Regions from separate parts of the Kitasatospora sp. CM 4170 genome, predicted to be linked through region 2. Evidence: riboswitches for the same ligand, from Rfam matches in the RefSeq annotation. Region 2 holds a riboswitch; each other region holds the start of a gene.
The links. A riboswitch is a leader RNA that binds a small molecule or an ion and turns the genes downstream of it on or off. The one in region 2 is predicted to bind cyclic di-AMP.
Positions count from the first base shown of each region.

Region 1: it holds a riboswitch for cyclic di-AMP, as region 2 does, so the genes downstream of both, RMN57_RS30930 (transglycosylase family protein) here and RMN57_RS31660 (LysM peptidoglycan-binding domain-containing M23 family metallopeptidase) in region 2, are expected to answer to the same signal.
Region 3: it holds a riboswitch for cyclic di-AMP, as region 2 does, so the genes downstream of both, RMN57_RS23425 (transglycosylase family protein) here and RMN57_RS31660 (LysM peptidoglycan-binding domain-containing M23 family metallopeptidase) in region 2, are expected to answer to the same signal.

Region 1 is NZ_CP134877.1:7,335,256-7,338,532, forward strand. Features, by position in the region: gene RMN57_RS30920 (LacI family DNA-binding transcriptional regulator) at 1-139, shown strand, start outside; gene RMN57_RS30925 (hypothetical protein) at 224-424, opposite strand; gene RMN57_RS30930 (transglycosylase family protein) at 629-1,894, opposite strand; cyclic di-AMP (ydaO/yuaA leader) riboswitch at 1,881-2,051, opposite strand; gene RMN57_RS30935 (hypothetical protein) at 2,435-3,277, shown strand, end outside.
Region 2 is NZ_CP134877.1:7,508,742-7,512,018, forward strand. Features, by position in the region: gene RMN57_RS31655 (MFS transporter) at 1-929, opposite strand, end outside; cyclic di-AMP (ydaO/yuaA leader) riboswitch at 1,241-1,398, shown strand; gene RMN57_RS31660 (LysM peptidoglycan-binding domain-containing M23 family metallopeptidase) at 1,404-2,429, shown strand; gene RMN57_RS31665 (DUF2470 domain-containing protein) at 2,694-3,277, opposite strand, start outside.
Region 3 is NZ_CP134877.1:5,469,067-5,472,343, forward strand. Features, by position in the region: gene RMN57_RS23420 (cytochrome P450) at 1-538, shown strand, start outside; cyclic di-AMP (ydaO/yuaA leader) riboswitch at 811-980, shown strand; gene RMN57_RS23425 (transglycosylase family protein) at 986-1,945, shown strand; gene eno (phosphopyruvate hydratase) at 2,209-3,277, shown strand, end outside.

The DNA of each region.
Region 1 (3,277 bases), 170 kb from region 2:
GCAGCCGGTCGAGGCGATGGCCACCGCGGCCGTCGACGCGCTGCTGGAGGAGGTCGGTGGGAACGCCGCCCAGCGCGCGGAGTTCATGTTCCAGCCGGAGCTCGTGATGCGCGGCTCCACGGGCGCCTGCGCCCGCTGAGACGGCACGCCCGGACACCGCGTCCGGGCGGGAACGGCCGGGGCCCGGGGAGCGATCGCTCCCCGGGCCCCGGCCGTTCGCCGTTCAGCCCTCCTGGGCGGCCGGGCGGCCCTGCTCCAGCCGGTGTCCCTCGGCGGCCTCGCCGGTCCGGGTCTCGGTGCGCCGGCCCCGGGCCAGGTAGTCGCGGAGGATCAGCTCGACGGCGTCCTGCGGGTTCTTGGTGCCGGAGAGCATCATCGCGTCGATCGCGAGATTGGCGTCGAGCGTGACGGTGACCTGGGCCATGGGGACTCCTCCTCGGGTGCGCAGAGCAGCAGCATGCCCGGTGCGGCCCGATTTGACCATGACCCGGCGGGCCCGCGCCGGGCCCACCGCGCCCGCCCGTACGGCCCACCGCGCCCGCCCCCGCCCGGCCGGCGGCGGGCAGGCCGAAGCCCCCGGGGAGGAGCGACCAGACTCTCCCCGGGGGCTGCGGCGTGTGCGGTGGGATCAGACCCGGCCGGCGAAGTCCGGGGCCCAGTTGGCGACGGTCTGGGTCCGCACGCCCGCGCTCGGGTTGGCGGCCTCGACGTACTTGCCGTCACCGATGTAGAGCGCGACGTGGTAGACGCCGGAGTCCTGGCCGTTGTTGGACCAGAACAGCAGGTCGCCCGCCTTGAGGGCGTCCAGCGACACGTGGGTGCTGGCGGCGGCCTGGTCGGCGGCGACGCGCGGGACGGAGACGCCCGCGGCCCGCAGCGCGGCCTGGGTCAGGCCGGAGCAGTCCCAGCCGCCGTTGCCGGTGCCGCCGTAGACGTAGGCCTGGCCGACCTTCGACAGGGCGAAGGAGACCGCGGCGGCCATGCTGCCGGTGGCGGCCTCGGCCGGGGCCTGGGCCTGGGTCTGGGCGGCCTGGGTGGCGCTCTGCGCGGCCGGCTTGGCGGTGGTGGTGCCCGCGGCCTGGCCGGAGGAGCGGGTGAACCAGTCGAAGCCCTTGCCGGACTCGTCCGAGGCCTGGGCCTTGGCGTGGTCGCCGAGGCTCAGGTGCTGGCCCGGGTAGATGTGGTTCGGACCGTCGGTCAGGGTGTCGCGGTTGAGCTCGTACAGCCGCTCCCAGCCGCCCTGGACGTTGTGCTTGTCGGCGATGGCGGACAGCCAGTCGCCGGCGACGACGGTGTAGTCGCCGTCCTTGCCCTGCCAGTTCTGCGACCAGTCGGACCGCTTCTGGCTCCAGGTCTTGGCGGAGTCGGTGGCGGCCGGGGTCTCGGCCTTCGGGGCGGCGGGCTCGGCGGCGGGGGCCGGGGCGGCCGGCTTGGCGGCCGGGGCCGGGGTCTGCGCGGCCGGCTTGGCGGCGGCGGAGGTGTCGACCGCGGCGGGGGTGCCGCCCTTGGTCAGACCGGCCTGGACGGAGCAGACCGGCCAGGCGCCCGGGCCCTGGACCGCGAGCACCTTCTCGGCGATCGCGATCTGCTGGTCCTTGGTGGCCAGGTCGGCGCGGGCGGCGAAGGCGGTGCCGCCGAACTCGGCCCAGGTGCTGTTCGTGAACTGCAGGCCGCCGTAGAAGCCGTTGCCGGTGTTGATGCTCCAGTTGCCGCTGCTCTCGCACTGGGCGACCTTGTCCCAGGTCGCGACCGAGGCGGCGGAGGCGGAGGTGGTGGTCAGGCAGGGGATGGTGAGGCCGATGCCCGCGACTCCGAGCGCGGCGATGGCGCGGCGGGTACGGCCGGACAGACGGGTGCCGTTGGTGGGCAGCATGAAGATGCGGTCCTCTCCCACGCCTGCGAGGTGAGCTGTCGGATTCGGGCTGGAGTTGCCCGGCCGCGCTGTGGACGCGGCTTCACCCCTAGCCCTGGACCGGTACGCGGACCGGCCCGGGGCGACTTACCTGTGGTTCCCCCGCTCCTGCCGTGGTGCGTTTCTGCGCTGCCAGCACACCCGACGGCAGGACTCGGCGTTGCGGACGGGCTGGGTCCGTGTGGCCACGAACGGGGAGCACGTTAAGCAGACTCAACTTCAAACCGCAAACATGTGTGATGCTCGTCACCGTTTGCGAACAACCTGCCCGCGGCGTGTCCACCATGATCAGAAATGACCGATTTCCGGCAACGCCCGTACGGGCCGCCGCAACTGCCTATGCTTCAGAACGTCGGGACCGACGCAGCCGTCTGGGGGGAGGGCTACGAAGCGATGGCCATGGACGAGGAGCAGGGCGGCGGACAGCCGGCCGATGGGGCCCGCGGAGTGCATCGCAGGGCAAAGCATCGCAGACCGGACATCCCGCCCGAACGCGCCCGAACTCCCGTAAGCCGTCGCACAATGCTGCGCTGGCTCGCGGTCGGCACGGTGTTCGCCGCGGTCGGCGGCGAGGAGGCCCTGCGGCGCTCGCTGACCGGCTCGACCGGGCCCGCTGCCGGGAGCACCGCCACGAGCCTGGCCGACACGGGCGGCGACGGGGGCATGGACCACGGCGGTGCGGACCACGGCCCCGGCGCACCGCCCGCGTCCGGCGGTGACGTCCCCGGGCAGGGGGCCGCCCCCGCGCCCGACCAGGGCGGCCGCCGCTGGTCCGACCCGGCCGGCTGGGGCGGCCGGGTGCCCGGACCGCAGAGCGCCGTCCGGATCACCGACCGGGTGCTGCTCGACACCGACGCCGCCGTCGGCTCCCTGCTGGTCGAGCCCGGCGGCTCGCTCACCTTCGCCGCCGACCGCGGCGTCACCCTCAGCTCGGCCGGCAACGTCGAGGTCCGCGGCACCCTCGCCCTCGCCCCCGGCGGCACCGCCGTGCACGCCCTGCGCTTCCCCTCCGTCGACGAGAAGCGTTTCCAGGGCGACGGCATGAAGGTGGTCGACACCGACGTCGGCCTCTGGGTCACCGGGGCCGGCTACCTGCGGCTGGACGGCGCCGCCAAGACCGCCTGGGTGCGCGCGGCCGACGAGCTGCGGGCCGGCGCCACCACCGTCAGCCTCGCCGCCCCGCCCGCGGGTTGGCAGCCCGGCGACGAACTGGCCGTCACCCCGACCGGCCCGCCGGACGAGGACGGCTTCTCCGCCCGCTACGACCTCGCCGTCGTGCGCTCCGTCAGCGGATCCACCGTCACCCTGGAGGCCCCGCTCCGGTACGCCCACCCCCGGGTCGCCCTCGGCGGGGGCGTCACGGTC
Region 2 (3,277 bases):
GCCAGCCCGGAGACCAGCGGCGAGAAGCCGGCGACGATCTGCAACTGCACGACCAGCAGGAAGAACACCCCGCTGAAGGCGGCGTAGACGCAGAGGGTGACGAGGTTCACCGAGCTGAACAGCCGGGAGGAGAAGAGGCCGAGCGGCAGCATCGGCTCCGGGGTGCGGCGCTCGACCGCGATGAAGGCCGCGCCGAGCAGCAGACCTGCCACGCCGGTGATCCAGACGCCGGCGGAGAGCCCGTCACCGGCCGCGGTCAGCGCGTAGGTGAACGAGCCCAGGGCGAGGGCGGCCAGCACCGCGCCGAGCGCGTCGAAGCGGCCGGTCGCGCTCTCGTCCCTGCTCTCCGGCACGTGCCGGGAGGCCACCACGACCACCAGCGCGGCCAGCGGGACGTTCAGCAGGAAGATCCACCGCCAGCCCGGGCCGTCCACCAGCCAGCCGCCGACGAAGGGGCCGACCGCGGCCGACACCCCGCCGAGGCCGGACCAGAGGCCGACCGCCGTCGAGCGGTCGTCCGGGTGGAAGACGGCCTGGAGCATCGCCAGTGACCCGGGGGTGAGCAGTGCCCCGCCGATGCCCTGGACGGCGCGGGCGGCGATCAGCACCTCGATGGTGGGTGCGGCGGCGCAGGCCGCCGAGGCGGCGGCGAACCAGACCACGCCGAGCAGGAAGATCCGGCGCCGGCCGTAGCGGTCGCCGAGTGCGCCGCCGAGCAGGATCAGCCCGGCCAGGGTGAGCAGATAGGCGTTCAGCGTCCATTGCAGGGCGGCGAGCGGGGCGCCGAGGTCTTCGCCGATCCGGGGCAGGGCGACGTTCACCACGGTGCCGTCGAGCATCGCCATGCTGGAGCCGAGCACCGTCGCCAGAAGTACCCAGCGACCCTGCGCGGTGCTCAGGCGCAGGGTGCCGGCCTCGGAAGTGGCCACGGCCCGATGGTCCGCCCAGCGGGGCCCGAGTGACAAGGGTCACCGGGGGTGTGTCGGCGGTTGGCTTTCCGTGAGTGATCGTGTGCGGACGGCCAGCGAAATCGGCGGAGTGTCGCGGATCAGTGGCGCGCCGTGAATCGATTGTGCACGTACTGTGCAGCGGATCATCCGGAGCGTCACATTGTCGCCGGAGGAATTCACCGATGCGGGAGATCGACATTGCTTCGCTCGAACGGATGGGTTTTAGTTCAGCGACCGCCCGGCGTCAGCCCGGGTGGCCACCGGGTGGAACGCCTAGTCCTGCCGCTGCCCGGTGGTACGAACTGAACTCTGTACGGCAGGAGCGGGGGACCCACAGGTAAGTCGCCGGACCGGAATTCGCGGTCCGGCTTGGGGTGAAGCCGCCTATGCGGCCGGGCAACTCCAGCCCGAACCCGACAGCTCACCTCGCAGGCGTCGGAGAGGAACTCCCCCATGCCCGCACAGGCCCGTCGTATCGCCCTGCCCCGCGCCGCCCGCATCGGTATCGCCACCGCCGTCACCGGCGCCGCGTTCGCCCTCCCGCTGGTGACCACCATCAGCGCCCAGGCCCACACCGCCCCGGCCGCGAAGCCGCAGCAGACCGCCACCTGGACCGGCGCCACCAGCGTCGACGCCGCTCCGGCCGCCGCCGCGCAGCCGGCCGCCGAGGCCGCCGCTCCGGCCGCCGCCCCGGTCGAGGAGAGCTACAAGGTCGTCAGCGGCGACACCCTGTCGAAGATCGCCGACGCCAAGGACGTCCAGGGCGGCTGGAAGGCGCTGTACGAGCACAACCGCTCGGTCGTCGGCTCCAACCCGAACCTGATCTTCCCGGGCCAGAAGCTGGCCCTGGGCGCCAAGGCCGCCGCTCCGGCCGAGGCCGCCAAGCCGGCCGCCCCCGCCGCCAAGCCGCAGGTCTCGCACGACTCCGCGAAGCCGGCCGCCCCGGCGCAGGCGCCGAAGCCGGTCCAGGCTGCGAAGCCGGCCGCCCCCGCCGCCAAGCCGGCCCAGGCCCCCGCCGCCAAGCCGGCCGCCCCGGCCACCACCCCGGCCCCGGCCGCCGTGGCCTCCACCTCCGGTTACGTCGCCCCGCTGGCCAACCCGAAGCTCGGCACCGCCTACGGCGTCGCCGGCTCGATGTGGGCCTCCGGCCACCACACCGGTGCCGACTTCGTCGCGGCCACCGGCACCCCGCTGCGCGCCGTTGCGGCCGGCACCGTGGTCAAGGCCGGCAACGGCGGCGCCTACGGCAACGAGGTCGAGATCAAGCTCGCCGACGGCAAGTACGCCCAGTACGCGCACCTGTCCTCGATCGGCGTGAAGGTCGGTCAGGCCGTCACCGCCGGCCAGCAGATCGGCCTCTCCGGTGCGACCGGCAACGTGACCGGCCCGCACCTGCACTTCGAGATCCGCACCGGCTCGGAGTACGGCTCGGACATCGACCCGATCGCCTACCTGCGGGCGCACGGCGTCTCCATCTGACCCGGTCCACAACCGAGTTCAGACCACCGCCAGGTGCGGGGCGAACGAACTCCCGGGATGGTCATGTCGGGTGACCGCTCGACCGGGTGATCGCCGCACCAGTGGCGGACATACGGGCGCGGGACACGCCCAGGCCGGCCCGGCTCGCGAGACCTCCCTCGCGAGCCGGGCCGGCCGCTTTCGTCGTCCACGTCCGCTTCGGCGCCGTTTCCGCGGCGCCTCCGCAGCGAAGCGGTTCCGGAAGGCCTGTCCGGCCCGGTCCGGTCACGACCGGCGGGCGGGCAGGCCGGTCTGTGCGGCGGTCAGCAGCCGGTGCATCTGCTCGCCGAACTCCTCGGTGTCGCAGGCCGGTTCGGGGAAGACCAGGCGGACGTCGCGGTGACCGTGCGGATGGTCCAGGCGCAGCACCAGGCCGTGGCGGTCGAGCGCCAGCGGGCGGATCTCCGGCCGCCCGGCGAGGAGTTGGGGGTCGAGCAGTCGGGTGAGCGCGGCGAGCGCGTCGGGGTGGTCGTCGATGAGGTGGGTGAGCAGGCCGGCCTCGTAGCGGGCGAGCGGGTCGGGCCCGGCGAGGGCGAGGTCGGCGCCGGTGAGCGCGCTGGTGCCGTACGGAGTGGCGAGGACGGCGTGGGCGACGTCCAGGTGTAGGTGGACGCTGAGGCCGTCGTCGGCCAGGTGGGCGAGCCGGAGCCGGCCGGCCATGGTGAGCCGGCCGCGGACGCGGTCGCGGACGGCGACCGGGGCGATGTCGGTCACGTCCAGGACGACGGCCAGGCCCTCGGTCTCGCCGGTCGCGGCGAGGGTGAGCCCGGAGCCGAGCGGGGCGGTCAGGCGGAGCCGGGAGCCGTGCA
Region 3 (3,277 bases), 2.0 Mb from region 2:
CGCCGGGTTCGAGACGACCGTCAACCTGATCGGCAACGGCACCTACGCGCTGCTGCGCAACCCCGGGCAGCGGGCGCTGCTGCAGGATTCGATCGCCCGCGGCGAGACCGGCCTGCTGGAGACCGGGATCGAGGAACTGCTCCGCTACGACGGGCCGGTGGAACTGGCCACCTGGCGGTTCGCGACCAGCCCGCTGACCATCGGCGGGGTGGAGATCCCGGTGGGCGACCCGGTGCTGGTGGTACTCGCGGCGGCGGACCGGGACCCGGCGCGGTTCGCCGACGAGAACACCCTCGACCTGGCCCGGACGGACAACCCGCACCTCGGCTTCGGGCACGGCATCCACTACTGCATCGGCGCTCCGCTGGCCCGTCTGGAGGGCCGTGCCGCGCTGGCCACGCTGCTCACCCGGCTGCCCGATCTGCAGCTCGCCGAAAGCCCGGAGAATCTGCGGTGGCGCGGTGGTCTGATCATGCGTGGACTTCGTGAACTTCCGGTCGAATTCACTCCGGAGAACGCGGAGAAGAAGCCCGTCTGATCACGGCCGGGAACCGCTCGCAGCGGCCCGCGCGTCCTCCGGCCGGCGGCTCGACACGCTGACGCGGCGTCTCAGAGACGGCCCAACAGGGGGGTTGAACCACCATCAATCCGGACATACCGCCTCCGTTTGTAGGCGATCGACCGTGTGCCGTAATTTCTGTGTGATATCGGCGATATGAGCTTGTGATTGGTGTGAGGATCTGTCTACTCTCCCTGGAGTTCGCAGCTGCGGACCTCGTGCGCGGAACGCCGAATCCTGCCCGCCGCGCCACGGGAAACCGACCAGAACCCTGGGCAGGGGCGGGGGACCCAGGTTTGTTGCCGTCCTCCACGGCTTGGGGTGAAGCCGCAGTCGCGGGCAGAACGCCTCGCGACACGCGGCCGGGCCACCTCCCGGTCCGAACCCGACAGCTCACCTCGCAGGCGTGCGGAGAGGGACGTCTTCATGCTGTTCGTTGGAACTGGCCGCCACCGCCGCCGCACCCAGGCCGAGAAGGCCATCGCCGTCGCCGGTGTGGCCGGCGTCGGACTCGCGATGCCGCTCCTCACCGCCACCGGCGCCTCGGCGGCCCCCGTCTCCACCTGGGACGCGGTCGCCCAGTGCGAGAGCGGCGGCAACTGGAGCATCAACACCGGCAACGGCTTCTACGGCGGCCTGCAGTTCACCTCCAGCACCTGGAAGGCGTACGGCGGCACCGCGTACGCGGCGCAGGCCAACCAGGCCAGCAAGGGGCAGCAGATCGCGGTGGCCGAGAAGGTCCTCGCCTCGCAGGGGCCGGGCGCCTGGCCGGTCTGCTCCAAGCGGGCGGGCCTGAGCAAGGGCGGCGCCGCGGCCGAGGTCGACGCCTCCACGGACGCGAAGCCGGCGGCGCAGCAGCCCGCCGCGCCGAAGCCCGCCCAGCCGAAGCCCGCCGCGCCGAAGCCGGCTCAGAAGCCCGCCCAGCAGCAGGCCCCGAAGCCCGCCGCCCAGCAGCCCGCGCAGCAGGACGCCAAGGCCCCCGGCTTCTCCGGCCAGGGCGGCTGGGACGCCGACGCGAAGGTGTACTGGTACCAGAGCGACGGCGCCTGGTACTGGACCAGCCACGAGAGCGTGTACCGGCAGCACGCCGGTCAGTACACCCCCGAGGTCGCCCTCCAGTACGCCGGTCCGTCCGACGGGTACATCGGTCAGGGCGCCGGCCCGACTCCGACCACCGGCCACGCCGATCCGGCCGGCCACGCCGACCCGGCCCCCCAGCAGCGCACCGGCCACGGCTACACCGTCCAGGCCGGCGACACGCTGGCCGGCATCGCCGCCGCCCAGGGCGTGTCCGGCGGCTGGCAGACGCTGTACGACGGCAACCGCGGCACCGTGGGCGGCGACCCCGACCTGATCATGCCCGGCCAGGTGCTCAACCTCGGCTGAACCACCGGCCGCTGAACCCGGGCCACCGCCCGGCGGCGCGGACGAAGGGGGCCGGATACGTCCCCCTTCGTCCGCATCCGGACCGCTTTCACGGGGCAACCAGGTGAACTACCGGTGGGTAGTGCGGCCACACGCTGAGACGGACCCATGGTCGACGTGGCCCCGGGAGCCCGTGCGGTTAGGCTCTGGTCGTAACGACTCCGCAATCGTCCGGCCGACAGCACCCACCGTCAGCCGGACCTGCTTCCGCTAGGAGATGCTTCGTGCCGTCCATCGATGTCGTCGTAGCCCGTGAGATCCTCGACTCGCGTGGCAACCCCACGGTCGAGGTCGAGGTCGGCCTCGACGACGGCAGCACCGGCCGTGCCGCCGTCCCGTCGGGTGCCTCCACCGGTGCCTTCGAGGCGCTGGAGCTTCGTGACGGCGACAAGAACCGCTACTTCGGCAAGGGCGTGGAGAAGGCCGTCCTGGCCGTCATCGAGCAGATCGGCCCGGAGCTGGTCGGCTACGACGCCACCGAGCAGCGCCTGATCGACCAGGCCATGCTCGACCTGGACGCCACCCCGGACAAGTCCTCGCTCGGCGCCAACGCCATCCTGGGCGTCTCCCTGGCCGTGGCGCACGCCGCCTCCGAGGCCAGCGACCTGCCGCTGTTCCGCTACCTGGGCGGCCCGAACGCGCACGTCCTTCCGGTCCCGATGATGAACATCCTCAACGGCGGCTCGCACGCGGACTCCAACGTCGACATCCAGGAGTTCATGATCGCGCCGATCGGCGCGGAGTCCTTCTCCGAGGCCGTCCGCTGGGGCGTCGAGGTCTACCACACCCTCAAGGGCGTCCTGAAGGAGCGCGGCCTCTCCACCGGCCTCGGCGACGAGGGCGGCTTCGCCCCGAACCTGGACAGCAACCGCGAGGCCCTGGACCTCATCACCGAGGCCATCAAGAAGGCCGGCTACGTGCCCGGCCGCGACATCGCGCTGGCCCTGGACGTCGCCGCCTCCGAGTTCTTCAAGGACGGCGCCTACCAGTTCGAGGGCAAGTCCCTCTCGGCCGCCGAGCTGATCGAGTACTACGCCGAGCTGGTCGCCGCGTACCCGCTGGTCTCCATCGAGGACCCGCTGGACGAGTCGGACTGGGACGGCTGGAAGGCCATGACCGTCAAGCTGGGCGACAAGGTCCAGCTGGTCGGCGACGACCTGTTCGTCACCAACCCGCAGCGCCTGGCCAAGGGCATCGAGACCGGCACCGCCAACGCGCTGCTGGTGAAGGTGAACCAGATCGGCTCGCTCACCGAGACCCTGGACGCCGTCGAGCTGGCCCAGCGCAACGGCT